One region of the Pseudarthrobacter sp. 902506025 genome, then DNA from elsewhere that is predicted to be linked to it. Evidence: riboswitches for the same ligand, from Rfam matches in the RefSeq annotation. Region 1 holds a riboswitch; each other region holds the start of a gene.
The links. Region 1 has a riboswitch for S-adenosylmethionine ahead of AB0280_RS04130 (DUF1737 domain-containing protein). Riboswitches for the same ligand answer to the same signal wherever they lie in the genome.

Region 2: it holds a riboswitch for S-adenosylmethionine, as region 1 does, so the genes downstream of both, AB0280_RS14010 (cobalamin-independent methionine synthase II family protein) here and AB0280_RS04130 (DUF1737 domain-containing protein) in region 1, are expected to answer to the same signal.
Region 3: it holds a riboswitch for S-adenosylmethionine, as region 1 does, so the genes downstream of both, AB0280_RS07595 (aminotransferase class V-fold PLP-dependent enzyme) here and AB0280_RS04130 (DUF1737 domain-containing protein) in region 1, are expected to answer to the same signal.

The regions. Positions count from the first base shown of each region.
Region 1 covers NZ_JBFBKW010000002.1:68,564-77,935, reverse strand. Annotated here, with positions in the region: gene cls (cardiolipin synthase) at 1-1,342, opposite strand, end outside; gene AB0280_RS04155 (aminodeoxychorismate lyase) at 1,437-2,363, shown strand; gene AB0280_RS04150 (pyridoxamine 5'-phosphate oxidase family protein) at 2,423-2,887, shown strand; gene AB0280_RS04145 (TetR/AcrR family transcriptional regulator C-terminal domain-containing protein) at 2,926-3,630, opposite strand; gene AB0280_RS04140 (hypothetical protein) at 3,853-4,107, shown strand; gene opgC (OpgC domain-containing protein) at 4,247-6,715, opposite strand; SAM riboswitch class IV at 6,884-6,999, shown strand; gene AB0280_RS04130 (DUF1737 domain-containing protein) at 7,013-7,288, shown strand; gene AB0280_RS04125 (rhodanese-like domain-containing protein) at 7,285-7,695, shown strand; gene AB0280_RS04120 (O-succinylhomoserine sulfhydrylase) at 7,696-8,904, shown strand; gene AB0280_RS04115 (HNH endonuclease signature motif containing protein) at 8,969-9,372, shown strand, end outside.
Region 2 covers NZ_JBFBKW010000007.1:91,554-100,925, forward strand. Annotated here, with positions in the region: gene AB0280_RS14005 (uracil-DNA glycosylase) at 1-513, opposite strand, end outside; gene AB0280_RS14010 (cobalamin-independent methionine synthase II family protein) at 725-1,933, opposite strand; SAM riboswitch class I at 1,947-2,051, opposite strand; gene AB0280_RS14015 (M14 family zinc carboxypeptidase) at 2,281-3,345, shown strand; gene AB0280_RS14020 (adenylosuccinate synthase) at 3,542-4,831, shown strand; gene AB0280_RS14025 (YegP family protein) at 5,010-5,381, shown strand; gene AB0280_RS14030 (RNA polymerase sigma factor) at 5,677-6,228, shown strand; gene AB0280_RS14035 (hypothetical protein) at 6,225-7,166, shown strand; gene AB0280_RS14040 (CoA-binding protein) at 7,227-7,721, opposite strand; gene AB0280_RS14045 (O-acetylhomoserine aminocarboxypropyltransferase/cysteine synthase family protein) at 7,718-9,070, opposite strand; gene sfnG (dimethylsulfone monooxygenase SfnG) at 9,070-9,372, opposite strand, start outside.
Region 3 covers NZ_JBFBKW010000003.1:71,781-81,152, reverse strand. Annotated here, with positions in the region: gene AB0280_RS07620 (acyltransferase) at 1-430, opposite strand, end outside; gene AB0280_RS07615 (S1C family serine protease) at 648-1,631, shown strand; gene AB0280_RS07610 (hypothetical protein) at 1,690-2,067, opposite strand; gene AB0280_RS07605 (metal-dependent transcriptional regulator) at 2,116-2,826, opposite strand; gene AB0280_RS07600 (class I SAM-dependent methyltransferase) at 2,900-3,658, opposite strand; gene AB0280_RS07595 (aminotransferase class V-fold PLP-dependent enzyme) at 3,744-5,162, opposite strand; SAM riboswitch class IV at 5,199-5,312, opposite strand; gene hisN (histidinol-phosphatase) at 5,466-6,278, opposite strand; gene rsgA (ribosome small subunit-dependent GTPase A) at 6,323-7,438, opposite strand; gene aroA (3-phosphoshikimate 1-carboxyvinyltransferase) at 7,422-8,810, opposite strand; gene AB0280_RS07575 (DoxX family protein) at 8,817-9,365, opposite strand.

The sequences.
Region 1 (9,372 bases):
CGATGTCCTCACCCAGCAGCATCACGGACACCTCCAGGTTCAGCGAGAAGGACCGCATGTCCATGTTGCTGGACCCCAGGACCGCTACCTCGTCATCGATGGTGAAGTGCTTGGCATGCAGCACGAACGGGGCCTTGTAGAGGTAGATCCGCACCCCGGCTTCGAGGAGTGCCTCGTAATAGGACCGCTGGGCGTGGTGGACCAGGAACTGGTCCCCCTTCTCCGAGACGAACAGTTCAACATCCACGCCGCGCTGGGCCGCGGTGGTGATGGCATAGAGCAGCGAGTCGTCCGGCACGAAGTAGGGGCTGCAGATGGAGATCCGGTGCTGGGCCGAATAGATGAGGGTGTTGAAGAGCCGGAGGTTGTTCTCCGTAATGAACCCCGGACCGCTGGGAACCACCTGGGCCGTGACGGTGCCGGGTTCCGGGTTCGCCGGGAGCTGCAGCTGGTGTTCCAGCGACTCGTCGGTCTCGCTCAGCCAGTCGGTGGCGAAGACGACGTTCAGGGTGGTCACGATGGGGCCGCGCAGGCACGCCATCAGTTCCACCCATTCACGGCCGGCCTTGCGGTGCCGCGGGTTGTTGTAGGAGGGCTCGATCAGGTTCTGCGAACCCGTGAAGGCGATCTCGCCGTCGATCACCATGATCTTGCGGTGGTTCCGCAGGTCAGGGCGGCGCCACTGTCCGTGGATGGGCAGGAGGGGCAGCATCCGCTTCCACTGGATCTTGCCCGCGCGGAGGCGGTTGAGCAGCTTCCGGTACCCCTTGATGCGCAGCGTTCCGATGTGGTCGAACAGGAGCCGCACCTCCACGCCCCGTTCGGCGGCTTCCTCCATGGCGGTGAGCAGGTCGTTGGTGACGTGGTCCGAACTCATGATGTAGAACTCGGCGTTGACGAACTTCTTCGCCTTCCGCACGGCCTTGGTCATTTCCAGGATGGAATCCGGATAGCCGGGGATCAGGTCCACGGAGTTTCCGTCCACCATGGGCAGCGAGCCCAGGGTGCGGTTGAGCTCAGCAGCGGACTTCACCCACTCCGGGCCGGGGTAGTCGCTTTCCGCATCCGAAAGCGCGGTGATGCCCGCCTGCACGCGTTCGTTGACCAGCTGCTGCTGTGCGCGCCGCCGGCTGGACAAGCGGAAATTGCCGAACAGCAGGAACAGGACGATGCCCACGAACGGAATGAAGAAGATACCCAGCAGCCAGGCCATGGCGGTGGTGGGGCGCCGGTTGCCGGGAATGATGCCCAGCGCCAGGATCCTGATGGCCAGGTCGGCGAAGCCCAGGAGCACCACCACCCATGTGGGCGCGGTGCCGGCAAGCGAAAAAGGCCACAACACGTCTAAAACCCCCGGGGAGATTGGGCTCCGGAGGACGGCTTCCGGCCGGTGCACTCTGCCCAGCTTATCCGCGGTACAGCACTAAGCTGGTGCCATGACCTCTCCAGCCCCCGTGGTTCTTGCCTTCCTCGATCCTGCTTTCCCCGACGGCAGGGTGGCCGATGCCACCCAACCCCAGCTGCTGGTCACGGATCTGGGGGTCACGCGCGGCGACGGCGTCTTCGAAACCATGCTGGCTGTTGGTGGAACGGTGCGGAAGATGCAGGCGCACCTGGACCGGCTTGGGGGCTCCGCCGCGGCACTGGACCTGGCCATCCCGGACCAGGAGGCATGGCGGCGCGTTATTGCGGCGGCGGTGGCCCGGCACCGGTCCGAGAACCCGCCGGCAGACCCCGCCGCCGATGAACTGGTGGTCAAACTGGTGGTCACCCGCGGCGTTGAAGGCGAGGCGCCCACGGCCTGGGTCCAGGCGTCGCCGGCCGGCGCTGCCGGCCGCAGGCAGCGCGAAACGGGCATCGACGTCATCCTCCTTGACCGGGGTTACGACAGTGATGTGGCCGAACGGGCGCCCTGGCTGCTCCTCGGCGCCAAAACCCTTTCCTACGCCGTCAACATGGCAGCGCTGCGCCATGCCCACAAACAGGGCGCCGACGACGTCATCTTCCTGTCCTCCGATGGCCGCGTGCTGGAAGGCCCCACGTCCACGGTGCTGCTTGCGCATGTGGAGAAGTCCGACGACGGCACAACAGTGAAGCGCCTCATCACGCCCCAGCTGGACAGCGGCATCCTGGCCGGGACCTCCCAGGGCGCCCTCTTCGCGGCCGCCAAGGCGGCGGGCTGGGAACTGGGCTACGGTCCGCTGGAGCCCCGGGACCTCATGGACGCTGACGCGGTCTGGCTGATCTCCAGCGTCCGCCTGCTGGCGCCCGTAAACCGGATCGACGGCAAGGAAATCGGCACTCCGTCCGTCCAGAAGGAACTGACCGCCGAGTTGAGCGGACTTTTCGCCGCCATCCACTAGGCCGCAACAAGCGGCGCAATCCCTTTTCCCACTCCCGCATCACCCGTAAGGTGTGGACCATGGACTCGCGAAACCTGCCGATTGAAAACCTGTCCTTCGACGACTGCTGGGAACTCCTCGACAATGACGCGGTGGGCAGGCTGGCCATCGTGGTGGACGAGCATCCCGAGATTTTCCCCGTGAACTACGCCGTCCACCTGCGCAGCATCGTCTTCCGCACCGCACCCGGGTCAAAGCTTTGGGGCGCCAGGATGGAACGGCCGGCAGCACTGGAAATAGACGGCTACGACCCCGCATCGGAACAGGCCTGGAGCGTAGTGGTGCGCGGCGAAACGGAAATCATCGAGGACCAGGGCGTGAAGGATGCCGTGGACGCACTCGGCTTGGAACCGTGGCAGCCGGGCGAAAAGGCCCACTACGTGCGGCTGAACGCCAAAGCACTGACGGGGCGCCGGTTCCGCGTGAACCGGCCGGACATCTGGAACACCCGCCTGCAGGACCGGCGCCGCGCGTCCTTCGAATAGGGCCGCCCCGGGCAATCCGCGGTCAGCAGCCCCCGGGGTCAGGCGGCGGGGCCTGCCGCCTGCCGTGACAGCTGTGCTTCCAGCCCGGACAGCAGGATGCCAAGTCCCTGGTCAAGCTCCGCCTCGCCGTCGTACTCTGCCAGGGCGGGAGCAAGGGCACGCAGCTTGGGGAATTCCTTCGCCGGCAAACGGTGGAGCCCCAGGCGCAACAGCACCTCGTTCTCTTCCGGATCCACCACGTACTCCTGCAGCTCGTTCAGGATGTGCCCGTAGAGGAAGCCGTAGTAGGCGCGGTAGACGTGGAGGGCATCGGCCGGCGCGAATCCTGCCGAGCCCAGCAGGGACAGGATCTGTTCCAGCGGCCGCAGCGTGCCCAGGGGGCGAAGGCCCAGGGGCGTGGAAAGGGGCCGCGTGACCAACAGGGGAACCACATTGGGATGCTGCAGGGCGAGCGCCCGCAGGCTGTGGGCGATCTTCCGCAGCTGGGCTTTCCAGTCCGGGTCCGATGGATGGATGCTGAGCTGGTTGAGTACCAGCTCGGTAACCCCGTCCAGCAGAGCGGCGCGGTTCTCGGCGTAGCGGTAGAGGCTCATCGGATCCCGGCCGAGTTCCTGCCCCAGCCGGCGCATGGTCAGGGCCTCCAGGCTTTCGGCGTCCACCAACTCCAGGGCCTTGGCCAGCACAATGTCCCTGCTCAGCCTCGTTTTGGCCTGCCCGGTCTGGGAAGTGTTGGCGGAAGTCATCACAAAGGTCCTCACTGGCGGCCCTCGTCCCGAAGTAACTGGGACGGTTGCCTCATATCTGGTCTACAGGTAAAGTCTACATCGTAGACAAGATGAACTCTTGAGCTTTTCGGGACCTCTCAAGGAAAGCGGCTACACAATCCTTTGCCACCTTGTGCAGGGCATCGAGGTTCGCCGCTGGAGCCTACCGGCGGCACCACGCACCGAGCGAAGGGACGCCTCATGGCCAATTCGCAGTTTGATCTTTTCCTCCACGAAGCCACCTACGCAGACCATGCCTCGGAATCCAGCCTGGACCGCGACCGCCTGTACGGGCTGTACACCAGCTGGTGCTTCGTCAACGAGCAGCCCACCGGCACCGAGTCCAGTTTCTGGGCTGCCATGAAACACAAAGTCTCGGTTCGCCGCAACGGACTGCGCATGAAGGGGCCGGCCGCTGCGGACTACATCCTCAGCAGCTACCCGCGGCTTGTTTAAGGCCCCACCGGGCTGCCAACAGGCCGCAGGGTAACCAGCGGCGCACGATCACATGCTGTGGCACTTTTGTGCCGCAGCATTTTCGTGTCCGGATGCACCCTGGAACCAGGCAAAGGAGCCATCCCCCAGGCGGGAATCCCTAGGTGGGAATGATCCGGAAAAGGAACCTGGTGCGGACCATCACCCACAACAGGCCCAGGACCACGGCGTAGGCCGCGGTGTTGAGGAAGATGCTCTGCTGCTGGAGCGCCGGGATGTTTGTGACGACGGCGATCAGCACCACATGCATGATGAAGACATACAGCGTGGCGCGGCCCAGCGGAATCAGGAACCAGCCCAGGGCACGCTCCACCGGTTTCCAGTAAGCGCTGAGGAACGCGTAGGCGGCCACCACCAGGACCAGGACGTTGAACAGCCGGCCGGGCGCCAGGTAGGTCCGGCCGAAGAGTGCGTCATACATGGCCCGGTAGGAGGCGTCCGGCATGAGCGCCAGGCGGACGTCGTAGTTGTTGGCCAGGTACGGATTCCCCCAGGACAGGAAGGCCAGCGCAAACGCTGCCGCAGTGCAGGCCGCCACCACCCACGTGTGCGCCGACAACCACGCAACAATGCTGCGGCGGTAGTAGCCAACAACCAGGCCGAGGACGAAAAGCACCTGCCACACCAGCAGCGGAAACGAGTCCTCAAACTGGGATGGCAGGATCCTGAACCGGGTCACGGCGCCCACTGCGTACACGGCGAACGTCGCCAGCAAAACCCAGACGGCCTTGCCGCGGTTCAGCGCCGCAAGGATCAGCGGGCTGGCCAGCAGGAGCACCACATACAGGCCCATGACGTTGAACTGCCAAGGCCCGAACTGCAGCAGCACGATGGCCGGCAGCACCTGCGGCGGCACGGGGAACTGGAACAGCGACGACATGCCGGCGTAGAGGTCGTAGGTCCGGCCGGCACCGCTGTGTCCCGCGCCGCCGGTCCCCTGGTCCACGAACGTGGTCAGGGCCTCAGTGTGGAAGAACGGGAGCAGGGAAAGAAGGAAGACGCCGATCAGCACGGCCAGGGCGGTCACATAGAGCTTCCCAGCCCGGCGGGACGTCAGGTCCACCACCCGGCCGAAGTCCTCCTTGGCCTTGGGCCCGTACACCATGCCCACCACCAGGCCGGAGAACAGGACGAACAGCTCCGCGCCTGACACGAAGCCCACCGCCTCCTGGGTGAGCAGCTGGAACAGTGAGGCCATGCCCAAGTGGTTGACCACCACAAAGACAATGGCCAGTCCGCGCAGCAGGTCCACCCGCGAATCCCTGGTGGAAGGGTCCTGGTAGCTCCAGGACGTGGCGGTGTTGATCCGGCGGGGAACCTGCCACAGGGCCACCAAGAGGATGACCATGGCGGCACCAACGGTCCAGGGGGCGGCGCCGGAAAGCGTGTTGGCCCGCACGTAGGTGCCTGTGGACGCCACATCCGTGACAGGGCCGGTGACCATCGGCGATGCCTTCAGCCTGTCCAGGGCGGCCTTGGCAATATCCGGGCTTCCCGTGAGTAGCCAGCTGATGCTCGCCACGCCGGTATCCCGCGTGCTGGTCCGTTCGTCCCACACCACGGCGGCCGTCCCGGCGAAAGCGGGTGACGTGGCAGTGGCCACCACCTGATCCCACCAACCCGTCTTGATGTCCGCCTCGGGCGCCCCACCGGACGCAGGGCTGTAGAAGGCCGAGGTCTGGAGGAGGAAAGGCTTTTTGCGTCCCTCGGCGTAGGTGCCGTAGAAGTTCTCGCCGCCGGAGGCCGTCAGCATTTCCTGGAGTTCGCCCGGACGCGGCGTCGTGTTGACGGCGGCCCCGCCGGCAGTGTCGTCGTGATAGGCGGTCAGGCCCACCCAGTCCACGGCGTCATCGCCCGGGTAGTAGGGGGCATAGGCGCTGTCGCTTCCGTTCCAGGTCCCGTCCCCGTTCGTATCCAGGAGGGAAAACCCGTCGCTTCCCGGCTGCGGGGCATTCCGGTTCCGTTCAAAGGGGTAGTCCTTGCCCAGGTAAGGCGCCCACACCATGGCGGCCCGGCCGCCGTCGTCCTTCTTGAAGGCTGCCGCCACGGCCTGGAAGGCCTGCCGGTACGTGGCCGGCTGCTGGCCCCAAGCCACCCAGCTGGCATTCATATCGGGGGCGAACCGGACCAGCAGTTGGCCCTTGAACCCCGATGTCAGGTCACGGACCTGGGCTGCGAACGCTTCCGCCTCCGCGGAGCCGAGCTGGTCCAGGGGCACCGACGGCTTCACCGAGAGCAGGGCGTGGGCGCCTTTGGCTGCAGTCTGCTGCAGGAAGCCGTCGATGTCATTCCGCTCCGATTCGCGGTACGGAATGGTGATGTCGTGGCCGAAGACGGCGGGGCCGGCGCCCAGCCTGTCGCTGAAGCCCGCGGCCGTATCCTCGCCCCACTCGAGGACCGCCCCCAGCCACGGCTTGCCCTTGTCCGGTGCAGCAGGCGCGGCGTGTGCCGGGCTTGCCGGGACAACCAGGGCCAGGAGGGCGATGAACGCGGCGGCGAAAAAGGCTGCGATGGATCGCGGACGGTTCCGCCGGATGGCGGCGTGGTGGAGCGATACGTGTGCCCGCATGCTGACAAGGACCCCCCGGTACTCATTGCTCTGGATACGGGGCGGCGCCCCCGGTAAGAACTTTATCGGCCCGTGGGCATAACCCGTGCCGTGACGCGGACGGCTCAATTACGGAACATGACGACGGCGGCGATGCGGCCGGGCGCGGCAGGTGTTACGTTTTTGGGGAGTAATGAGTACCGGCGCCAAGCCCTGACTTGCCGGTCGGCAACCCTCCCTTTCGCGGCGGGGTGCCTCAGGTGAATACTCGGCATATCGACCGATTCGAGCTGCAAGCGTGAGAGAAGGAGATCCGTCGTGTCCGACGCACCCGCCCCTGACGAAAGACTGTCCTACCGCCTGATTACGGGCGCGGACAACCGTGAATTCTGTGAGCGGATCTCCGCTGCACTCGCCGATGGCTACGTCCTGCACGGCAGCCCGGCGGCAACCTTCAACGGCACCACCGTCATCGTGGCGCAGGCAATCGTCCTTCCGGCCGCGATCGCTTCCGCCGACGCCGCCGTGGCCACCGCCGTGGACCAGCTCGATGCCGAATTTGAGGGCGAGTTCGACGGCGAGGGCCACGCATGAGCTACGCGGGAGACCTGACGCCGCAGGAAGCCTGGGCCAAGCTGGAGCAGGGCGCCATCCTGGTGGACGTCCGCACCGAGGGCGAATGGGCCCACATCGGCATCCCGGACACCAAGGCCACGGACAACGATCCCCTGTTCATCCAGTGGACCTTCCCCGGAGGCATCCCCAACCCGGACTTCGTCAAGGACCTCCAGGAGCAGGCGCCGGAGGATCCCCACGCGGAACTGCTGTTCCTGTGCCGGTCCGGCCAGCGGTCCATCGCGGCCGCAACTGCCGCCACCCAGGCGGGCTTCACCGCGTACAGCGTGCTGGAGGGCTTCGAAGGCGAGCCCGACCGCTACGGCGAGCGGACCGTCAATGGCTGGAAGAACCGCGGCCTCCCCACCAACCTCGGAAAGAACTAAGTGACCTTCAACCCAGACGCCCCCGGCTGGAACCCCGACACCCAGGCAGTCCGCGGAGGCCTGGACCGCTCCAACTTCCAGGAAACATCCGAGGCCATCTTCCTGAACTCAGGGTTCGTCTACGAATCCGCCGCGGCAGCTGAACGGGCCTTCACCGGCGAGGACGAGCGCTTTGTCTACTCCCGCTACGGCAACCCGTCCGTGGCCACCTTCCAGGAACGGCTCAGGCTGCTCGAAGGCACCGAAGCATGTTTCGCGACGGCGTCGGGCATGTCCGCCGTGTTCACCGCGCTGGGTGCCCTGCTGGCTGCGGGCGACCGGGTGGTGGCCGCCCGGTCACTGTTCGGTTCGTGCTTTGTGATCCTGAACGAGATCCTGCCCCGTTGGGGTGTGGAGACGGTCTTCGTGGACGGCCCGGACCTGGACCAGTGGCGCGAAGCCCTGTCCAAGCCCACCACCGCCGTCTTCTTCGAGTCCCCGTCGAACCCCATGCAGGAGATCGTGGACATCGCCGCCGTCAGCGAACTGGCGCACGCGGCCGGGGCCACCGTAGTGGCGGACAACGTGTTCGCCACTCCCCTGCTGCAGCGCTGCGGGGACCTTGGTGCCGACGTGATCGTCTACTCCGGCACCAAGCACATCGACGGGCAGGGCCGGGTGATGGGCGGAGCCATCCTGGGCACCAAGGAATTCATCGACGGACCGGTGAAGCAGCTGATGCGCCACACCGGCCCCGCGCTTTCCGCTTTCAACGCCTGGGTCCTGACCAAGGGCCTGGAGACCATGGGCCTGCGCGTCAACCACTCCTCGGCGACCGCACTCCGGCTCGCAGAATGGCTGGAGGAACAGCCGGCGGTGAGCTGGGTGAAGTACCCGCTCCTGAAGTCGCACCCGCAGTACGGGCTGGCGGCAAAGCAGATGAGTGCAGGTGGCACTGTCCTTACCTTCGAGCTCGCTCCTTCCGGCGGACGCACGGGCAAGGAAGCGGCGTTCGCACTGCTGGACGGGCTGCGGATCATCGATATCTCCAACAACCTCGGTGATGCAAAGTCCCTGATCACGCACCCCGCCACCACTACCCACCGCGCCATGGGCCCGGAGGGGCGGGCCGCCATCGGCCTGAGCGACGGCGTGGTCCGGCTCTCGGTGGGGCTCGAGGACCCGGAGGACCTCCTCCGCGACCTGGAACAGGCGCTGAAGCAGATCTAGCGGGGGCGGGACCAGGTCCGCGTGGCCAAATACAGATGTCAGTGCCTCGTTGGATGATGTCGGTATGGGAATCGGCGGTGGTGTCGGGGTGGTGCTGGCGTCAATCGATGCCTCTGTTGCCGCCCTCGATTCGCTGAACCGTGAGGACTCTTTCCTTGCTGCCGGGGCTCATGGTGGTGCCGGTGTGGATATTGGTGCCGGTACGGATGTTTTGCAGCGGCGGTATGGGATCCGGCTGGAACGGCTGGAGCTTATGGCTCGGCTGGAGGCGCAACTGGCCGCGGTGAAAGCGGCGACCGCTGCTGAGGCAGTGGAGTTCCAGCAGGCGATGACGCCGCCGGACGCCTCCGTCCAGGATCGCACTTACGCTGACATGTCGGTGGTGGAGGAAATCGCCGGAGTCCTGACCATCAGCTCCGCAGCCGCGGGCGCCCTTGTGAAGCAGTCACGGCGGATCTGCTCCCTGCC
Region 2 (9,372 bases), on a different contig from region 1:
CACCTTGTAGGTCTTCAGGCCACGGCGCCACAGCAGCGGAACTTCGGTCTTCAGGAGTGCGTTGGCCAACCGGTTGGCTTCGGTTCCGTGCGCCACGATGACGGAGGCACGGGGCACCAGGGCCAGGAACTTCAGCAGCGGCTTCAGGCCTGCCTGGATCTGGTCGGGAGTGAACTTGCCGTTGGGCTCACCGGGAACGTGCCAGGGGTGGACGTTCCACGGCATCACGAACTCGGGGCGCAGGCCCAGCTTCCACTGCAGTCCCAGCATGCGGGTCGCGGCGTCCTGGTCCCCGGCCGTGATGAACCCGGACGGGTCCGCCTCGCCAATGTTGGAGAACAGGCTGATGATGCGGCATTCCTCCACGTCGTGCATGGGATCCACATAAGGGACCACGGTTCCGGGCTTGGTCTCCCGCAGGGAATCGCAGAGCTCGTTAACGGCAGCAACGCTGGGGTCGTAGCGGCGGCTCATGAGCTGTTCGTGGAATGTTTCGGGTGCCAGGGCTGTCATGAAGTGCTGGTTCTCCTGCGGGGATTGGCGTTGCTGCCGCCACGGAAACGGGCACGCGGGGGCGCGACACATCAGCGGCGGTTGATTGGGGTGGGCCGATTCCTGGTCGGCCTTACCCAGTTTAGCAAGCCCCGGGAAACGAAACGCCGGTCCCGTGCACCTGACTCAGCCAGGGCACGGAACCGGCGGGTTCCCGCGTCGCCTCTTGCAGCTACCAGAGGCGGCTGGTGGCCCGGCGGGCGCCCTCGCCGAGGGCCTCCAGCTTGGCGAAGGCGATCTGCGGGTGGACCCGGCCGCCCAGGCCGCAGTCGGTGGAGGCGATGACATTCTCACGGCCCACGACGTCGGCAAAGCGGACAATGCGGTCTGCCACCAAGTCCGGGTGTTCCACCACGTTGGTGGCGTGCGAGACGATGCCCGGGATGATCACCTTGCCCTCGGGGAGCTTGGTGTCCTCCCATACCCGCCATTCGTGTTCGTGGCGGACGTTGGCTGCCTCGAAGGAGTAGGCGCCGGCGTTCACCTGCAGCACCGATCCGATGATGTCGGCGAAGGGGATGTCCGTGGTGTGCGGACCGTGCCAGGAACCCCAGCAGACGTGCAGCCGGATCTGTTCCTGGGGCAGGTCGCGGAGGGCCCAGTTGGTGGCCTCGACGCGCAGCTGGATGAACTTCAGGTAGTCCTCCAGGCTGGGCTCGGGATTGATCTGGTCCCAGCTCTCGGCCAGGGACGGATCATCGAGCTGCACGGTGAGGCCGGCATCGATGATCGCCTTGTACTCCTCCCGCATGGCATCGGCGCAGGCGTAGACAAGTTCCTCATCCGACTTGTAGTACTCGTTGGCCACGCGGGCGCAGGAGCCGGGGGAGAGGGATGCTACGAAGCCGTCCGACAACCCGGCGGCTGCGAGGCCGGTCTTCAGGTTCCTGATGTCCGATGCCACCAGGTCCTGGCCCGTGTAGGTCAGGGGTCCGGCGATCTTGGGCTGGGTCACGCTCTTGCGGTGGGACAGGATGCCCGAGGAGGGGTCGTTGTAGGCCTCGTTAAACGCCTGCCGGTCGCGCCGGTCGGGGAATGAGGTCAGGACAATGTTGCCGGGCGAGGAGCGGTGCACCTGGGCATCGGCCCAGCGGTCCACGTTGGTTGGCTCCAGGCCGCCCAGCCGTGCAAAGGAGTAGTTCCACCAGGCGCCGTAGTCCACGGAGCTGGACATCGTGTGCCCGTATTCGCCGTCGTTGGGGATGTCGATGCCGAGGTCCTTCTGGCGCTGGACCACCTCCACCACGGAGGCCTCCAGGAGTTCCAGGAATTCAGGGGTGACGCCGTCGCTTTCCTTGGCTGCGTTGGCCGCGATGAGTTCGGGGGTGCGGGGCAAGGATCCCGCGTGGGTGACGCGGATGTGGTCGGTGTTCAGGGACATGCTGGAATCTTCCTTTCCATCGGTCCTGGCAGTAGCACCTTCGGCCGGCAGGAATCCTGCTGGACCGTGGTTGCTGCGGCGTCATCGAGCCAGGTCTCTCGGCCGCTCCGGATGGTTCACTCTCACATAAATCCAGATGCCTGCCCCGGGGCAAGTCTGCTCCGCTTTATGTCGCGACGGGCTGCCCGGCGGCTTTCCTGCCGTTTCCCAGCGGGCAGCAGCATACTTACAGCTTTTGTTCAGGTTATTGACAGGTTTCGTTAAGCTTGGTTGGCTGAGGTCACATGCCGCCGCCGCGACGAAGCTGGCTAACGGCACCCCGATGCACTCGAAAGAGGTAACGCACTGTGAAGAAACCCCTGGCAAATTTCAGGACCCTCGCCGTCTCCGGAGCCCTGGCGCTGGCCGTCGTAGCAGGACCTGCCCCGCTGGCACACGCTGTGGGCGAAGGCCCCACCTACGACGGCAACGGCCAGATCACCACGTCCAAGCTCGCCACGTACGAACAGATGGTCTCGTTCCTGAAGGACCAGGATGCCCGCCAGCCGGCAATGGAGCTGGAGGTCATCGGGCAGACGGTCAAGGGGCGCGACATCCACTTGGTCAAGTACATTTCGGACCCCGCCAAGCCCACCATCCTGTACCTGACCCAGCAGCACGGCAACGAGCAGCTCACCACCGAGGGCGCCATGGAGTTCATCAAGCACCTGGGGACCGGCAAATCCGCGGACATCCTCAAAGGCGTGAACATCCTGGTGGTGCCCATGCTCAATGCGGACGGCGCCATGGGCGACGTGAACTTCTCCCTGGACAATTACCTCGCAAAGGGGGACCGGCACCTCACCCGCTACAACGCCGAGGGTGTGGACCTGAACCGCGACCACGTGGCCAAGGTCCAGCCGGAGACCCAGGCGCTGCACAACAACGTCATGCGCAAATACCGGATCGACTACATGATCGACCTGCACCACCAGGGAACCCGGGCCGAGCGTGACGGCAAGCTGGTGTCGGGCTCCATCCTGTACCCCACCACCCCCAACGCCGACCCCGCCGTCGTCGAAAAATCCAAGCAGCTCGGCGCCGTGGTGTTCAACAACGTCGACTCCACCGGCTGGGGACACCTGGGCAAGTACCAGGGCGGCAGTGCCGAAACCATCAGCCGCAACGGCATCTCCGTGGAGTACGGCATCGCCACCCTGCTCTTCGAGATGCGCGGCATGTCGGACCACTATTTGGACGGCTATGCACTCGGACAGCGCAGCAACGGCTACCTGATCAAGCAGACCGTCACCACGCTGACCTCCACGGCCGCGGCCATCGCGGACGGGTCCATTGCCGACGCCGACACCTCCTTCTGGAACAGGCTCGCCGAACAGACGTCCCGGCCCGCCGGGGAGGCGGAGGACGAATAGGCGGCGGGCCACAACAGTGGACAAAGTGCCCCATCGGCTAAACTTGGGTGGTAAGAGCCCCGGAACTCTTGCTTCGCTGCGCCGTGCTGCGGCTGTGCGAAGGCCGGTATGTTCGGGGCATTCTCATGAACGGCGCTGCATGGGCCCGCCACCTGGTGGCCGGCCCGGGCAGTCCGAACGAATGGGGGAGGATCCCATGCCAGCAATTGTGATCGTAGGAGCCCAGTGGGGCGACGAAGGAAAAGGCAAGGCCACCGACCTGCTGGGCGGCCGTGTTGACTACGTCGTCAAGCCCAACGGCGGCAACAACGCCGGGCACACCGTCGTCGTAGGCGGTGAAAAGTACGAACTCAAGCTGCTGCCGGCAGGCATTCTCAGCCCCAACGCCGTTCCCATCATCGGCAACGGCTGCGTGGTGAACCTGGAGGCACTCTTCCAGGAAATCGACGGACTCCAGGCGCGCGGCGCCGACACCTCAAAACTGCGGGTCTCCGCCAACGCCCACCTGGTGGCCCCGTACCACCAGGTGCTGGACAAGGTGACCGAGCGCTTCCTGGGCAGCCGTGCCATTGGCACCACCGGCCGCGGCATCGGCCCCGCCTACATGGACAAGGTGGCCCGGCTGGGCATCCGCGTCCAGGACGTCTTCGACGAATCGATCCTGCGCCAGAAGGTGGAAGGCTCGCTGCGCCAGAAGAACGAACTCCTGGTCAAGGTCTACAACCGCCGCAGCGTTGTGGTTGACGAGATCGTGGAGTACTTCCTGTCCTTCGCCGAGCGGCTCCGCCCGCTGGTCATCGACAGCACCCTGGTCCTTAACTCGGCGCTGGACGAGGGCAAGGTAGTCCTGATGGAGGGCGGCCAGGCAACGTTCCTGGACGTGGACCACGGCACCTACCCGTTCGTGACCTCTTCCAACCCCACCGCCGGGGGCGCCTCGGTGGGTTCCGGCATCGGCCCCACCCGGATTTCGCGTTCCATCGGCATCATCAAGGCCTACACCACCCGCGTTGGTGCCGGCCCGTTCCCCACCGAACTTTTCGATGAGATGGGCATGTACCTGCAGAAGACCGGCGGCGAATTCGGCGTCAACACCGGCCGCCCGCGCCGCTGCGGCTGGTACGACGCCGTCCTGGCGCGGCACGCTTCCCGCGTGAACGGTTTCACGGACTACTTCGTCACCAAGCTGGACGTCCTGACCGGCATCGAGCAGATCCCGGTGTGCGTGGCCTACGACGTCGACGGTGTCCGGCATGACGAGATGCCCATGACGCAGACCGAGTTCCACCACGCGAAGCCGATCTTCGAGTACTTTGACGGCTGGACCGAGGACATCACGGGAGCCCGGACGCTGGCGGACCTCCCCGAGAATGCCCGCAACTACGTGCTGGCGCTGGAGAAGCTCTCCGGAACCCGGTTCTCCGCGATCGGCGTTGGCCCGGACCGCGACCAGACCATCGTGGTGAACGACCTCATCAACGACTGACGCGCCCTCCCGGAGCAGGCATGACGACGGCGGCAGGCCACCTTTCGCAGGTGGCCTGCCGCTTCTCTTTTGGTGGCGGACAGCGAATTTACACAGGCTTAACGCGCATGGTCTTGTGAGGTTTCCGGTGCCACGGCCAGACTCGTCTGTACAACCTGGTGCCCAAGGAAGGATCGTCATGGCCGGAAAATTTGAAGCATTCGTCGACGCTGATTCGTTTTTCCGGTTCCGTCTCCTGGCTCCGGACGGGGCCGTTATCGCCGTCTCCGGCCCCTTCGAGGACAAGGCCGCTGTGGCGGCAGGGATCGCCGCGGTGCGTGAATGTGCCGGCACGGGCCTGGTCACCGACCTGTGTCCCGCCGGAACCGTAGCCCGTCCCGCGGCTGAACCCGCTGCGGCTGCTGCCGCTGTTCCGGCCGGGCTGCCCGCCGCCGTCGTGCCCGTGTGCGGAGAAGAACGCGCGCCCTCCACGCGGCACGCCTTTGCGCTGGCCAATGCGCCGCGCCGGCATGCCACGGCACCCCGGTGGACCAGGGCAGCAGCCCGCTGACAGGCGGGGAAGGAAATTCTCACAAGTTTTTTTGAAAGCGCGTAACCCTTTGGGGGTCCCCGGCGATTACCCCTATGAAGTGCCGGTCTGGAACCTGTCCCCCATCACGTTCCAGGCCGGCTCTTTTGTCTTTCCGCAAGGGTGGCTGCACCCGCCTGGCCCGGCACCGGCCCTGTTGCCGGCGTCGTGGCGGTTCCGGCGGGGTGGTTACCTGAGGGTAAAGTAAGGGCAGCGTTCCGGATGTACTGAGCGCCCGCCTTGCCAACACCCTTCTTTGACGGAAAGCACTACGTCAGTGACCGATGCACAGACAGACGAGGCTCCGGACCAGCCGCTTTCCGGGACTGCCGCCTTCAGCCTTGTCTACAAGACCTACGCATCACAGGTGCTGGGCTACCTCACAGCCCGGGGAGTCGAGGATCCGGAGGCCGCCATGCAGGAAGTGTTCCTTTCCGTGCTGCCCCGCCTCCACACCGTGCACGGCGGCGAATCCGGCCTGCGGACTTTTATCTTCTCCGTTGCCCACGCCCGCATGGTGGATGACCACCGGCGGCAAAGCCGGACCCCGGTCAAGCTGCCCTTCGAGCCCGAGCTCGACCAGCGGGTAGACACCTCAGCGGAAAAGGAAGCCCTGCAGCGCATTTCGCCCCAGGAGGTCCTGACGCTGCTGGATGGTCTGCCGCAGGACCAGCGGGACGTCCTGTCGCTGCGCCTGGTGGGAGGCCTCACAGTGGAACAGACGGCCGAGACCATGGAAAAGAGCGCCGGTTCGGTGAAGCAGCTTCAGCGGCGCGCATTGTTGAAACTCCGGGAACTCGCCGCAGTGAAGGAGTACCTAGCGCCATGACACCCGCCCCGGAAAACCGCGCCGCCCTTGTTGATGACATGCTGCTGGACGCCGGCTGCCAGCTGGATGCGGACCTTCGCAACGCCCTGCTGTCGCTGGGCACCCTGGCTTCGCTGCCCGCGCCGGAACCCAGCGGTGAGCTTGCCGCACTGCTCACGGCAGGGGAACCGGGCGGGGAAGCAGCTGAACAGGCAGCTGAAGAGGTGCCGGAACAGCCCGGTGTACAGGCCACTGGACAGCCCGATGCGCTGCCTGGGGACGAACTGGCCCGCCGCCGCCGCCGGCGGCACCGCCCCACCGCGCTGGGCCTGGTGCTGGTGGCCGGGATGGGGCTGGGTGTGGGCGGGGTAGCCGCCAGCTCCAGCACTTCCGGAACCAGCCCCGTGGAGCACCTGCTGGAGGATTGGGCGCCCTGGAACGGTACAGCGGGGGAACCGTCCGCCGCCGGTTACAGCTATCGGGGCCCCCAGGTGGCTTCCGACGGGGACCTTGCCGCTGCCGGCTCACCTGCACCCGGTGGGCCCGCCGATGCCGCAAACCTTGCCTCCAGCCTCCTTCGGGATCCTGCCGGCTCCTCCCGCCACACGGGACGGGCGCACACCGGGTTCCCGCCGTGCGTCGGCCCGGTCAAACACGAGGCCGGCGCCGAAGCGTGCACGCCCGCGGCTCCCGGGACTTCTTTGCAGGGCAATGGACTTGGCAGGGGCAAGGAGAATCCCGGCGCCGCGACGGACGGGATGCCGGCAGGGCAAGGGGCTTCCGGGCCGCCGAAGGCCGGACTCCCGGCGGCCAGCACCGGGCCGTCAGCCGGGGATGCAGCCGCCGAGGCACTAAAGGCGCCGGGCTCCGCGGCCAACGCAATGCCGGGACAGGGCCAAACAGGCTCCCAGGCGGCAGGACAGGGAGCCGGGCCCAAGCCCACGTCTCCGGCGAAATAGCCGAAACACAGCAACAGCGGGCCCGTCGGACGGACCCGCTGTCGCCTCATGCAGTCGCGGTCAGGCCATGACCTGGCGCTTGGAGGAAATCACGCCGGTATCGAAGCCGGCCAGGTGGAGTCCGCCGTGGAAGCGCGCGTGCTCGATCTTCACGCAGCGGTCCATCACCACGTTGAGCCCCGCGGCTTCCGCGCCTGCAGCGACGCCTTCGTGCCAGGAACCCAGTTGCAGCCAGAGTGTTTTGGCACCGGCGGCCACGGCCTCGTCCAGGACGCCCGGAAGGTCGTCATGCTTGCGGAACACGTCGACGATGTCCGGGCTCTCCGGCAGGTCCGCCAGGGACGCATACGTGGGCTGGCCCAGGATCTCCTTGACCACCGGGTTCACGAAATACACCTTGTAGCGGGTGGAGGACAGCAGGTACGTGGCCACAAAGTAGCTGGCCCGCGACGGCTTGTCAGAGGCTCCAACAATGGCAATGGATTTCGCCTGCCGGAGCAGGGCCAGCCGCTCAGGTGCCGACGGGCCGGACCAGGTGCGTTCGGCGGTGCTCATGCGTTTGCTCCGATCGTGCAGGCGCCTGCGGGTTCTTGGGCGACGGCGGCGTCCCGGGCCGCGGCGTTGGAGGCTTCGGTGAGTGCCTGGTCCAGATCCCACAGGATGTCCTCGATATCCTCGAGGCCCACCGAGATGCGGACCAGGTCCTCCGGCACGCCCGCGGATTCCAGCTGGGCTGCGCTGAGCTGCTGGTGGGTGGTGGAGCCGGGGTGGATGACGAGGGTCCGGGAGTCACCCACGTTGGCCAGGTGGGAGGCCAGCTGCAGGGACTCGATGAACTTCTGCCCTGCGGCGCGCCCACCCTTGACCCCGAACGAAAAGACCGACCCGGGGCCCAGCGGCAAGTACTTCCGTGCCCTGTCGTAGTGCGGGTGGGAGGGCAACCCGGAGTAGTTGACGTAAGCCACCCTGTCATCGTTTTCCAGCCACTCGGCCACGGCCCGCGCGTTCTTCAGGTGCTCGTCCAGCCGCTGCGGCAGTGTCTCAACGCCCTGGAGCAGCTGGAACGCCGACTGCGCCGAGAGGGCCGGGCCGATGTCGCGCAGCTGCTCGCTGCGCAGCTTGGTGAGGAAGCCATACTCACCGAAGTTGCCCCACCAGGAGACGTTGCCGTAGGAAGCCACGGGCTCGGTCATGGTGGGGAACTTGCCGTTGCCCCAGTTGAACCGGCCGCTTTCCACCACCACGCCACCGAGTGTGGTGCCGTGGCCGCCCAGGAACTTCGTGGCGGAGTGGATCACGATGTCCGCCCCGTGCTCGATGGGCCGCACCAGGTACGGCGTGCTCAAGGTGGCGTCGACGACCAAGGGGATGCCGGCGTCGTGCGCCACCTTTGCCAGCCCCGCCAGGTCCTGGACCTCCGACGACGGGTTGGCCACCACCTCCACGAAGATGGCCTTGGTGTTGTCCCGGACCGCCGCGGCGTAGTCGGCAGGGTCGGTTCCGGGCACGAACGTGGTGTCCACGCCGAACCGGCGCAGGGTCACGTCCAGCTGGGTCACCGTGCCGCCGTACAGCTGGGAGGCTGCCACGATGTGGTCGCCTGCCTGCGTCAGGGCGGCGAAGGTGATGAACTCCGCTGCCATGCCCGACGCCGTCGCGACCGCTCCGATGCCGCCCTCGAGGGACGCGATGCGCTCCTCGAACGCCGCGACAGTGGGGTTGCCGATGCGGGAGTAGATGTTGCCGTACTTCTGCAGTGCGAACAGGTTGGCGGCGTCGTTGGTGTCTTTGAAGACGAAGGACGTGGTCTGGTAGATGGGAACGGCACGGGCGCCGTGTTCGGCGTCAGGGGTGCCGCCGGCGTGCAGGGCGCGGGTGCGGAAACCGAAAGTACGCTCAGCCATCAGACAGCCACCGCCTGGGCGGCGGGAGTGATTGAGAGGTCGAGTTCCGTGCCGTGCTTGCGGGCCAGGTCCGCCTCAAGCTCCCGGACGATCGGCAGGATGTCCCGGCCGAATGCGGCCACCTCCTCCTGGAAGTGCAGGTAGCAGGTGAGGAACAGGTTCACGCCGATCTTCTTGTATTCGACGATCCGTTCGGCGATCTGCTCCGGGGTGCCGATCAGCTGGGTCTTGAAGCCGTCGTTGTATTGGATCAGGTCCTCGAACGTGGAATCCGCCCACATGCCCTTGCCGTCCTTGGTGGC
Region 3 (9,372 bases), on a different contig from region 1:
GGGGAGTGTCCGGGGCGATGAGCTGCAGGAAGAAATCGCCGGCAGAGCCAACCCGCTGCGGCCGCGGCGAACCCGCCAGGACGACGCTGAGCAGTGCATAGAGAAGCAGCCATACGGCGTACAGGTAGTAGTTGTTCAGGCTGTACTTCCACGCCCTGCCGTTCCCGAACCCGTTGCGGACCTTGGAGGCGGCAAGGATTCCGGAGACGGCAAGGAGCAGCGGCATGCGGACCGAGCCAAGTCCGGTGGCCACCATGTCCCAGAAGGTGAACGCTACGCTGGCCTCGTGCTCGAAGCGGAGGAAGTGCCACAACCCAACGTGGAAGAGCACCACCGCGACGACGCACAGGCCCCGTGCCGCATCAATCCATTCGACGCGGACCTTTGCCTGCTGCTCCGCAACGGCTGGTCCGTGGTTCCCCCGTGACATTGCCCCAAGCTAACAGCGAGGCAGCAGGTATTTCTCTACTTGATGGAATATTGAGGGCGTTGAGGGTACCCCCGCACAAAGTGCAGCGTTACCCCCCACACCGTTCACCGAAGGCGTAGCCGGCGCGGGACTGGAATCGCGCCCTGCATCGTTGACTTCCGTAAGGCCCCTGAGGGCACCCGACCGCCGAGAGCGGAACTGAATCCGGAGGTGCGCCATGGAACAGGCGCAGGAACCCATGCCAGCGGACACAGGCGACGTCCTGGACTCCTACTCGCAGACGGTGATGCGCGTCGCGGCAGCAGTCACGCCCCACGTCGCAGCCATTGAAATGACGGCGCAGCGCCGCAACGGACGGGTCAGGGTGGGCGCAGGCTCCGCGGTCCTCTTCACCGAGGACGGCTACCTGCTCACAAACTCCCACGTGGTGGCCGGCACCCGGCAAGGCTTCGCGGTCTTTGGCGACGGCAGCAGGATGGAGCTGGAACTGGTGGGCGCGGACCCGTTGTCAGACCTTGCCGTGGTGAAAGGTTCGCGGCCCGGAATCCGGCCTGCGGAGTTCGGCGCGGCGGAATCGCTCCGGGTGGGCCAACTGGTGGTGGCAGTGGGAAACCCGCTGGGACTGGCCGGTTCGGTGACCGCGGGGGTGGTCAGCGGCCTGGGCAGGGCCATTCCGGTTTGGTCGGGCGGTAACCGGCGGGTCATCGAGGACGTCATCCAGACGGACGCGGCCCTGAACCCCGGAAACTCCGGCGGTGCGCTGGCGGACACCCACGCCAGGATCGTGGGCATCAACACGGCCGTGGCCGGAGCCGGCCTGGGGCTGGCGATCCCGATCAACGCCACCACACGCAGGATCATCTCCGCTCTCCTGTCAGACGGGAGGGTGCGCCGCGCGTACCTGGGCCTGGTAAGCACCCCCATGCAGCTCGGCTCGAGCGCCGTGATCCGCACCGGGCGGCGGCAGGGGCTCCGGGTGGTCGAGGTGCTGCCCGGTTCGCCCGCAGGCAAGGCAGGCCTGTCGGCAGGGGACGTCATCGTCACAGCCGGCGGCCGTCCCGTCAGCAACGCCGAAAGCCTGCAGCGCCTGCTGTTCGCCGATGCCATCGGCCGCCCCCTCGACCTGGCCGTGCTGCGGGACGGCGCCGAGCTTCACCTGACGGCTGTTCCGGAGGAAATGACGGCCAACGGCGCTGGATAAGGGTCGACGGCGGCCCGGTACCGTGGGCGGGCACGTCCGGAAGGCGAAGTACGAAAGGCTACTGGCTGACCGGAGGCGCTTCCACGTCAGCGATGCCCACGAAACGCGTCCCCACGCCGTCGTACTCGCTGCGGACGCAGCCGGGGCGCACGGCGGGAACGTCCGAAGGGGCGTGGTGCCCGCACACCACGTAGGTGAAGTCCGGCCACCACTTCTTGGGCCGGGCGGCTTCCTCGTACCCGCAGACGGCGCATTCCAGGTGTACCCAGACGGGCCGTTTGCCGGTGCGGTTGGCCCGTGACTGCACCAGCCAGGGCGGGGGATTGTCCATGATGCCGCGGAGCTCGTCCTCCGACATCCATTTCGGCAGGCCGTGGCGCTGTGCCATCTCAAGGGGAACATCAAGGGTTATTGCTGCGTCGCGTCTGCTGATCATCACCTTCCACCATACGGGAGCCGGCCAAATCGGCAGAGGACAGCCCGCTTAACCGCCGAGGACGCAGCCCGGGTGCGGGGTGTCGCTGGAGACCCACAACGCTGAGGCGATTTCGTCAGCAAGGTCGTAGTCGCGGGTGCCGCCCGAACCGGCGATCCGGACCATCAGCGCGCCGCCAAACGGCCGCCGTCCCATCACCTCGACTTCGGCGTCGAGGTCGATGTCCTGGGCGGCGAGGTACCGCAGGAGCTCGGGGTTGTCATCGCTGATCCTGGTGATCTTGCCGCTGTGTCCCTGGTCCAGCGCGGCGAGCAGGTGGGCGCGCGGCATCAGGACCTGGCCGTCCGCGGTGGGGATGGGGTCGCCGTGCGGGTCCCGCTTAGGGTCCCCGAGCTTGGCGGCAACGCGCTCGATGAACGTATCCGACACTGCATGCTCCAGCTGTTCAGCTTCATCGTGGACCTCGTCCCAGCTGTAGCCGAGCCGCTGGACGAGGTAGGTCTCGATGAGCCGGTGGCGCCGGACCATGGACAGGGCCAGGCGCAGGCCGGCCTCGGTCAGCGTGACGGCGCTGTAGGGCTTGTGGTCCACCAGGCCCTGGTCCTTCAGCTTCCGGACCATTTCCGAGACCGAGGAATTTGCCACTCCCAGCCGCTGTGCCAGCTGGGAGGACGTGATGGGCTTGTCCTGCCATTCGGTGAATGAGTAGATGACCTTGACGTAGTCCTCGATCGAGGAGGAGGGCGCGCTGGTCTTCACATGCCCAAGCCTACCGGTTTGGCCGGTGCGGCAGAGTGCGCCGCTTCGGCCACCCCGCCGCAGACCGCGTGCGTCATGCCTTGGTGGCGCGCCAGGCCAGGGTGAGGTAGGGAAGGTCAAGTTCCTGGCCGGGGGCATGGGCCAGGTGCTCGTGCAGGTACCAGTCCAGGTTGGCCAGAACTTTTGCCCGCGTCGCCTCACCGGCCCGAAGGTAGTAGCTGCGCGACTTGGTGAGCTCCATCAAGTGCCCGGTGGTCACCCTGTCCTGCCAGTGGGTGACGTGACCTTCGAGCCGGTGGAATTCTGGCCCGACGACGGGCTTGTGGCCGGGCCGGTACACATCGCCGGCGTGCATGATCCGGGAGAGCCGGTGCACCCAGGGGACGGAGGTGTCCAGCTGGTTCCAAACCAGGCCAAGTGTTCCGTGCGGGCGCAGGACGCGCGCCAGCTCGGTGCTTGCCGCCAGGGGGTCGCACCAGTGCCACGCCTGGGCAAGGGTCACGACGTCGAAGGCAGCGTCGGGAAGGCCTGTCGCCTCGGCAGTCCCCGGCGCAGCCGTGGCGGCGGGGCAGTGGGCCTTCAGCTGGGCGAGCATGTCCGCAGAGGGGTCGACGGCGGTGACGTCCAGCCCCATGGCCAGCAGCAATGCGGTGAACTTTCCCGTACCGGCGCCGACGTCCAGGGCGTCATGGGCTCCGGCCGGTACCAGCCACCGTGCAGATTCCGCAGGATAGCCGGGACGGACCCGCTGGTAGTGGCGGCCGCCGTCCTGGAAGCTCTGCCCGAGCTCCGTGCGCCGGCCGTGATCAAGCCTGGGGCCACCCCGAACCACGCGTGGCCTCCTTCTGGTGCTGCTTGCGGATGTCCTTCGAATTTACCGCATGCCCGGCATCAGCAGGCAGCCGCCGCCCCGCCGCCTAGTCGTCCAGGCAGGGGGCTGCTCCGGCCGTCCCGGGGGTATTGGGCGCCCAGTGCGGGTAGGTGCGGAAATCATTGGCGGGCACCCAGCGGCCCGCATCCACCACGTAATCCCATCCCAGTCCGTTGCTGCGCAGCGTCCGGATGCCGGCGAGGAGGCGTTCGGCGTCTTCCAGCCGCGAACCCACGCCGAAACTTGCCCGGAGGGAGCCGGACGGCAGGCCCAGGCGCTTCAGCAGGGGATGGGCGCAGAAGCGGCCGTCGCGCAGGCCCACCCCGTGCTCTGCGGAAAGGTAGGCGGCCACCAGCCCTGCGTCGTAGCCCTCGACCGAGAAGTTGACCACGCCGATGGTGTCCGTTTCCGGGTTGGTGTCCTTGAAGATCTGGTGGACGGTGACGCCGTCGATGTCCTGCAGGCCCTCCACCAGGAAGGAACGGATGGCGGATTCGTGGGCGTGCCACCGGTCCTGGTCGAGTTCGGCGATGACCTGGGTGGCGCGGGCCAGGGTGGCGGCGCCGAGGACGTTCGGCGAGCCCCCCTCGTGGCGGGCCGGGCCGGTGGCCCAGCTGACGCCGTCGAGCCGTGCTTCCTTGACCGCCCCGCCGCCGGCGAGGTGCGGGACACCGGCGTCCAGCCAGTCGGGACGTCCCACCAGGACACCCGCGCCGAACGGCGCGTACAGCTTGTGGCCGGAAAAGGCGAGGTAGTCGACGTCGTCCGCGCTGATGTCCACCCTGCGGTGCGGCGCGAGCTGGGCCGCGTCGACCACGATCCGGGCGCCGTGCTGGTGGGCCAGCGCGGCCAGGGCCCGGATGGGAAGAATCTCGCCGGTGACGTTCGAAGCGCCGGTAACCGCCAGCAGGCTGACGCCGCCCTGCTCCAGTTCGGTCCGGACGGCGTCCAGGGTGCCGGTGATGGTGTCGGCGGCAACGATGCTGCGGTGCGGAACGCCCTGCCACGGCAGGAGGTTGGCGTGGTGTTCGATGTCCAGGTAGAGGACCTCGCCGTCATGCCGGCCGTCGGTCACGGGAAGGCAGCCGGCCAGGAGGTTCAGCGAATCGGTGGTGTTGCGGGTGAAGATGACCGAATCGTCCGGGCGGCCGCCCACGAAGTCCCGGACGATGCTGCGGGCGTTTTCGTACACGGAGGTGCTGATCTGGGATGCGTATCCTGCCCCGCGGTGGACGCTCGCGTAGTAGGGGAGGATCTCGTTCAGGTACGCGGACACTACGGAAAGTGCCGGGGCGGACGCGCCGTAATCGAGGTTGGCATACCGCACGTGGCCGCCGGAAATCAGGGGGGCCTGGATTTCCGCGCCGGTGACGGCGGCGAGCGGACGGCCGGCTGCGGCGTGGCGTGCATCGGGGACGCCGGATTCGGCAATGGCGGGCTGGGGGGAGACGGTGGCAGTTGTCACAGAGACCTCACTTGAATACAGGACTCCGGCACAGGGAATCCGCGCTTGCCGCATCCACTCCGGACCGGCCTGGTCGTCACCCGGGGCACCCCGCCGCGAATGGAGGGTTGCCGGCCAGCAAACCGGGGTTTTGCGCTGGCACTCGTGACCTGCATAAAAGCGTAGGACATGGGGCGGCCAGGATTGAAGCCGCGGCAATTGTTAAGGGCTTTGTTACGCAATATCGAATAAACGACGCCGGACACCCCCGTCTGGAGGTGTCCGGCGTCGCAATATTCGCCTAAGGGGGCCAAACCGTGGCAGTTACAGCAGGTCGTCCAGGTACGGGTTGAGGCGGTGCAGCACCTCTGAGTGCAGGATCGAGTTGGTGGCCAGCGCGTTCCCGCCGAACGGTCCGTCCTCGCCTTCGAGGGAAGTGAACCGGCCGCCCGCCTCAACCACGATCGGCACCAGCGCAGCCATGTCGTAGAGGTTGAGCTCCGGTTCGCAGGCAATGTCCACCGAGCCCTCTGCCACCATGCAGTACGACCAGAAATCGCCGTAGGCCCGGGTCCGCCAGACGTCTTCGGTCAGCCCGAGGAACTCGTCGAGGTTGCCGCGTTCCTTCCAGCCGCTCAGGCTGGAGTAGGAGAGGGAGGCGTCGGAGAGGCTGGACACGTCGGAGACGCGCAGCCGGGTGGCAGCTGCCAGGGACCGGCCCATGTACGCGCCCATGCCCTTTGCCGCCCACCAGCGCTTGCCGAGGGCCGGGGCGCTGACCACGCCCACCACAGGCTCGCCTTCATCCACCAGGGCGATCAGCGTGGCCCAGACCGGGACGCCCCGGACAAAGTTCTTGGTCCCGTCAATGGGATCGATGATCCAGCGCCGTGAACCGTGCCCGGTGCTGCCGAACTCCTCACCCAGGACGGCATCGCGGGGCCGGGAGCGGGAGAGCTGGCCGCGGATGGCTTCCTCCGCTGCCTTGTCGGCGTCGGTGACGGGCGTCAGGTCCGGCTTGGTCTCAACGTGGAGGTCCAGGGCCTTGAAGCGGCTCATGGTCTGGTCATCCACGGAGTCGGCCAGGACATGGGCCAGGCGCAGGTCATCGTTGTAGCTCGAAGCGGGTTGGATCATGGTTACAAACTACCGTCTGTGGACGCTTCTGCCGGGAGAACGCGTCAGTTGACGCTGCCGAGCTCTTTGGTTTCCTGTGCGTCCATGCGCGGGTCCGTGCCGAGCAGCCGCCGGAGCGATGCCAGGCGTGCCGGGCCGGTGGGACCTGCGTGTCCGCCTGCCACCCAGTCGTCGAGGCCGCAGTTCACCGCGTTTGCAGTGTGCTTGCACCCGCGTTCACAGTTTTCGATGCCGGGGGACAGGTCGGGGAAGGAGCGCAGGATCCGGTCCGGGTCCACGTGTGCCAGTCCGAAGGAACGGATACCGGGGGTGTCAATGATCCAGCTGCCGGCCGGCGCGTCCGCCAGGCGCAGGGCCAGGGCCGACGACGACGTGTGGCGGCCGCGCCCCGTGACCGCGTTCACTCCGCCGGTGGCCCGCTCGGCGCCGGTCAGCGCATTCACCATGGTGGACTTGCCCACGCCGGAGTGCCCCAGCATCACGGTGACCTTGCCGTCGAGATGGGCGCGGAGGTCGGCCACCGCCGCGCTGTCCAGCCGGGCGGAGAGGCCGTCGTCCGACCGTGCATCGATCCCGGAGGCCTGTGCATCGGCGGTCCGGCTGATGATCACCGGGAAGCCCAGGTGGGTGTAGTTGGACAGCAGCTCCGCGGGGTCTTTCACGTCGGCCTTGGTGACCAGCAGGATCGGCTCGATCCCGGCGTCATAGGCAGCCACCAGGGCGCGGTCGATGAACCCGGTGCGTGGTTCCGGGTTGGCGGCCGCCACCACAATCACCAGTTGGTCGGCGTTGGCCACCACGGCGCGCTCGACGGGGTCGGTGTCGTCGGCGCTGCGGCGCAGGAGGGTGTGGCGGTCCTGGATTTTCACCAGGCGGGCAAGTGTGTCCGGTGCCCCGGACACGTCCCCCACGAGTGAGACGAAGTCGCCGGCAACCACGGGCGAGCGGCGCAGTTCGCGGGCCCGCGCCGCGATGACAACGCGTTCGTTGCCCGAGTCTTCGCCCACCACTGCCGTGTACCGGCCGCGGTCCACCGTGATGATCCGTCCGGTGACGGCATCGTCATGGCTGGGCCGGTCCTTGGTGCGGGGCCGGGAGCCTTTCTTGCTGGGGCGGATCCGGACGTCTGATTCGTCCCAGGAGTCAGTGCTCCGCGCCACTGCCGCGCCCTTCCGGCCCCGGGGTCCCGGCAGCATCCTGGGCCAGCATGTTTGTCCACAGTTGCGGAAAGTCGGGCATGGTCTTGGCTGTGGTGGCGATGTCCTCCACCTGGACGCCGTCCACCGCGAGGCCCAGGATTGCCCCGGCCGTGGCCATGCGGTGGTCGGCGTAGCTGTGGACTACGCCGGCGTGCAGCCGGGCGGGCCGGATGACCAGGCCGTCGCTGGTTTCCTCGGCGTCGCCGCCGAGCCGGTTGATTTCCGCGACCAGGGCCGCCAGCCGGTCGGTCTCATGTCCCCTGAGGTGTGCGATCCCGCTGAGCCGGGAAGGCCCCGTGGCAAGGGCGCACAGGGCCGCGACCGTAGGAGCCAGCTCACTGGTGTCAGCGAAGTCACCGCCCTTGATCTCCGGGCCGCCGGTGACGGTCAGGACGCCGTCAGCAAGGGAGACGGTGGCTCCCATCCGGGCCAGGATGCCGCGCCAGAGGTCGCCCACCTGCTGCGTTTCCAAGGGCCAGTTGGGGATGCGGACCGTACCCCGTGAGGCCAGGGCCGCCGCCAGGAAGGGCCCGGCGTTGGAGAGGTCCTGTTCAATCCTTTGGTCGAAGGCGCGGATGGGTCCCGGTGCCACCACCCAGTGGTTGGGGACAGAATCGTCCACTGACACGCCGGCGCCGCGCAGGACAGCCACCGTCATGTTGATGTGGTCCAGGCTCGGCACAGGCTTTCCGACATGCTCAAGGTGCAGGCCCTCGTCGAATCTCGCTCCCACCAGCAGGAGGGCGGAGACGAACTGCGACGAGGCGCTGGCGTCGATCACCAGGTGGCCACCCCGGACTGCGCCGGTGCCCTCCACCACGAACGGGAGCGACGACGGCGCGGTGCCGTCTTCGGCGGAAACGGCCACGCCCAAGGCTTTGAGGGCTTCGATGATGGTCCCCATGGGACGCTTCCGGGCATGGGGGTCGCCGTCGAACACACTGGCGCCGTTGCGGAGCGCTGCGAGCGGCGGGACGAACCGCATGACGGTGCCGGCAAGCCCGCAGTCGATCCTGGTGGCGGACGGCGCGGCTGCCGCCGGGAGCGGAACAACCTCCAGGTCAGGCCCAAAGGATCCGTCCCCTGGCACTTCGGTGATGGTGGCGCCGAGCTGCCTGAGCGCTTCGATCATGAGTGCGGAGTCCCTGGAGTGCAGGGGTTCCCGGAGCCGGGACGGGCCGTCCGCGAGGGCCGCGAGGACCAGGTACCTGTTGGTCAGGGACTTCGATCCGGGGACGGTCACGGTGGCGTTGACGGGCCGGGACGCGAAAGGTGCGGCCCAGTGCTGGACGGGTGTTCCGGAGGTGTCCCGGGTGGCAGCTGCTGCGGTCATTCGTGCTTAGGCTCCCGCGGCGTGCTCGACGGCGCGGCGTACGGCCTTGTCCGCCTTGTTCAGCTTCTTGGTGGTGGTCCGGCGGGCGTCGGCGGCCAGGTGCGAAGCGTTCCGGCGGGCGTCGGCGGCCAGGTGTTCGGCGCGCCAGGCGAGGCCGGGCTTGCCTGCAGTGTCCACGGAGGCGAGCAGGGCGCCGCCACTGAGGGAGAGGTTCTTGAGCAGCTGGTTCCTGCGGCCTTCGCGCCCTTCCTTGCTGCTGATGTCCGCGCTGCGCCACTCAACGAAGGTGTTCAGGAGGGAAACCACGGTGAGCAGGCCGGCCGAGAGCCGGGAGAACTTGCCAAGGCCGAACAGGACGCCGGCTCCCACCTGGGTTCCGCCGATGACGCGGGCCAGGGTCTTCTCGTTCGTCTGGAAGGGAAGCGAGGCCGCAGCCTTGCGCAGCAGGGGTGAGAGCTGCTGTGCAGTGTCGTCGGAGTTCTTGAGCTTGTCCAGTCCGGCAAGAACGAAACTGGAGGCGAGCATGGGCCTGGCGAGCGTGCGGACAAAGGACATGGATTTC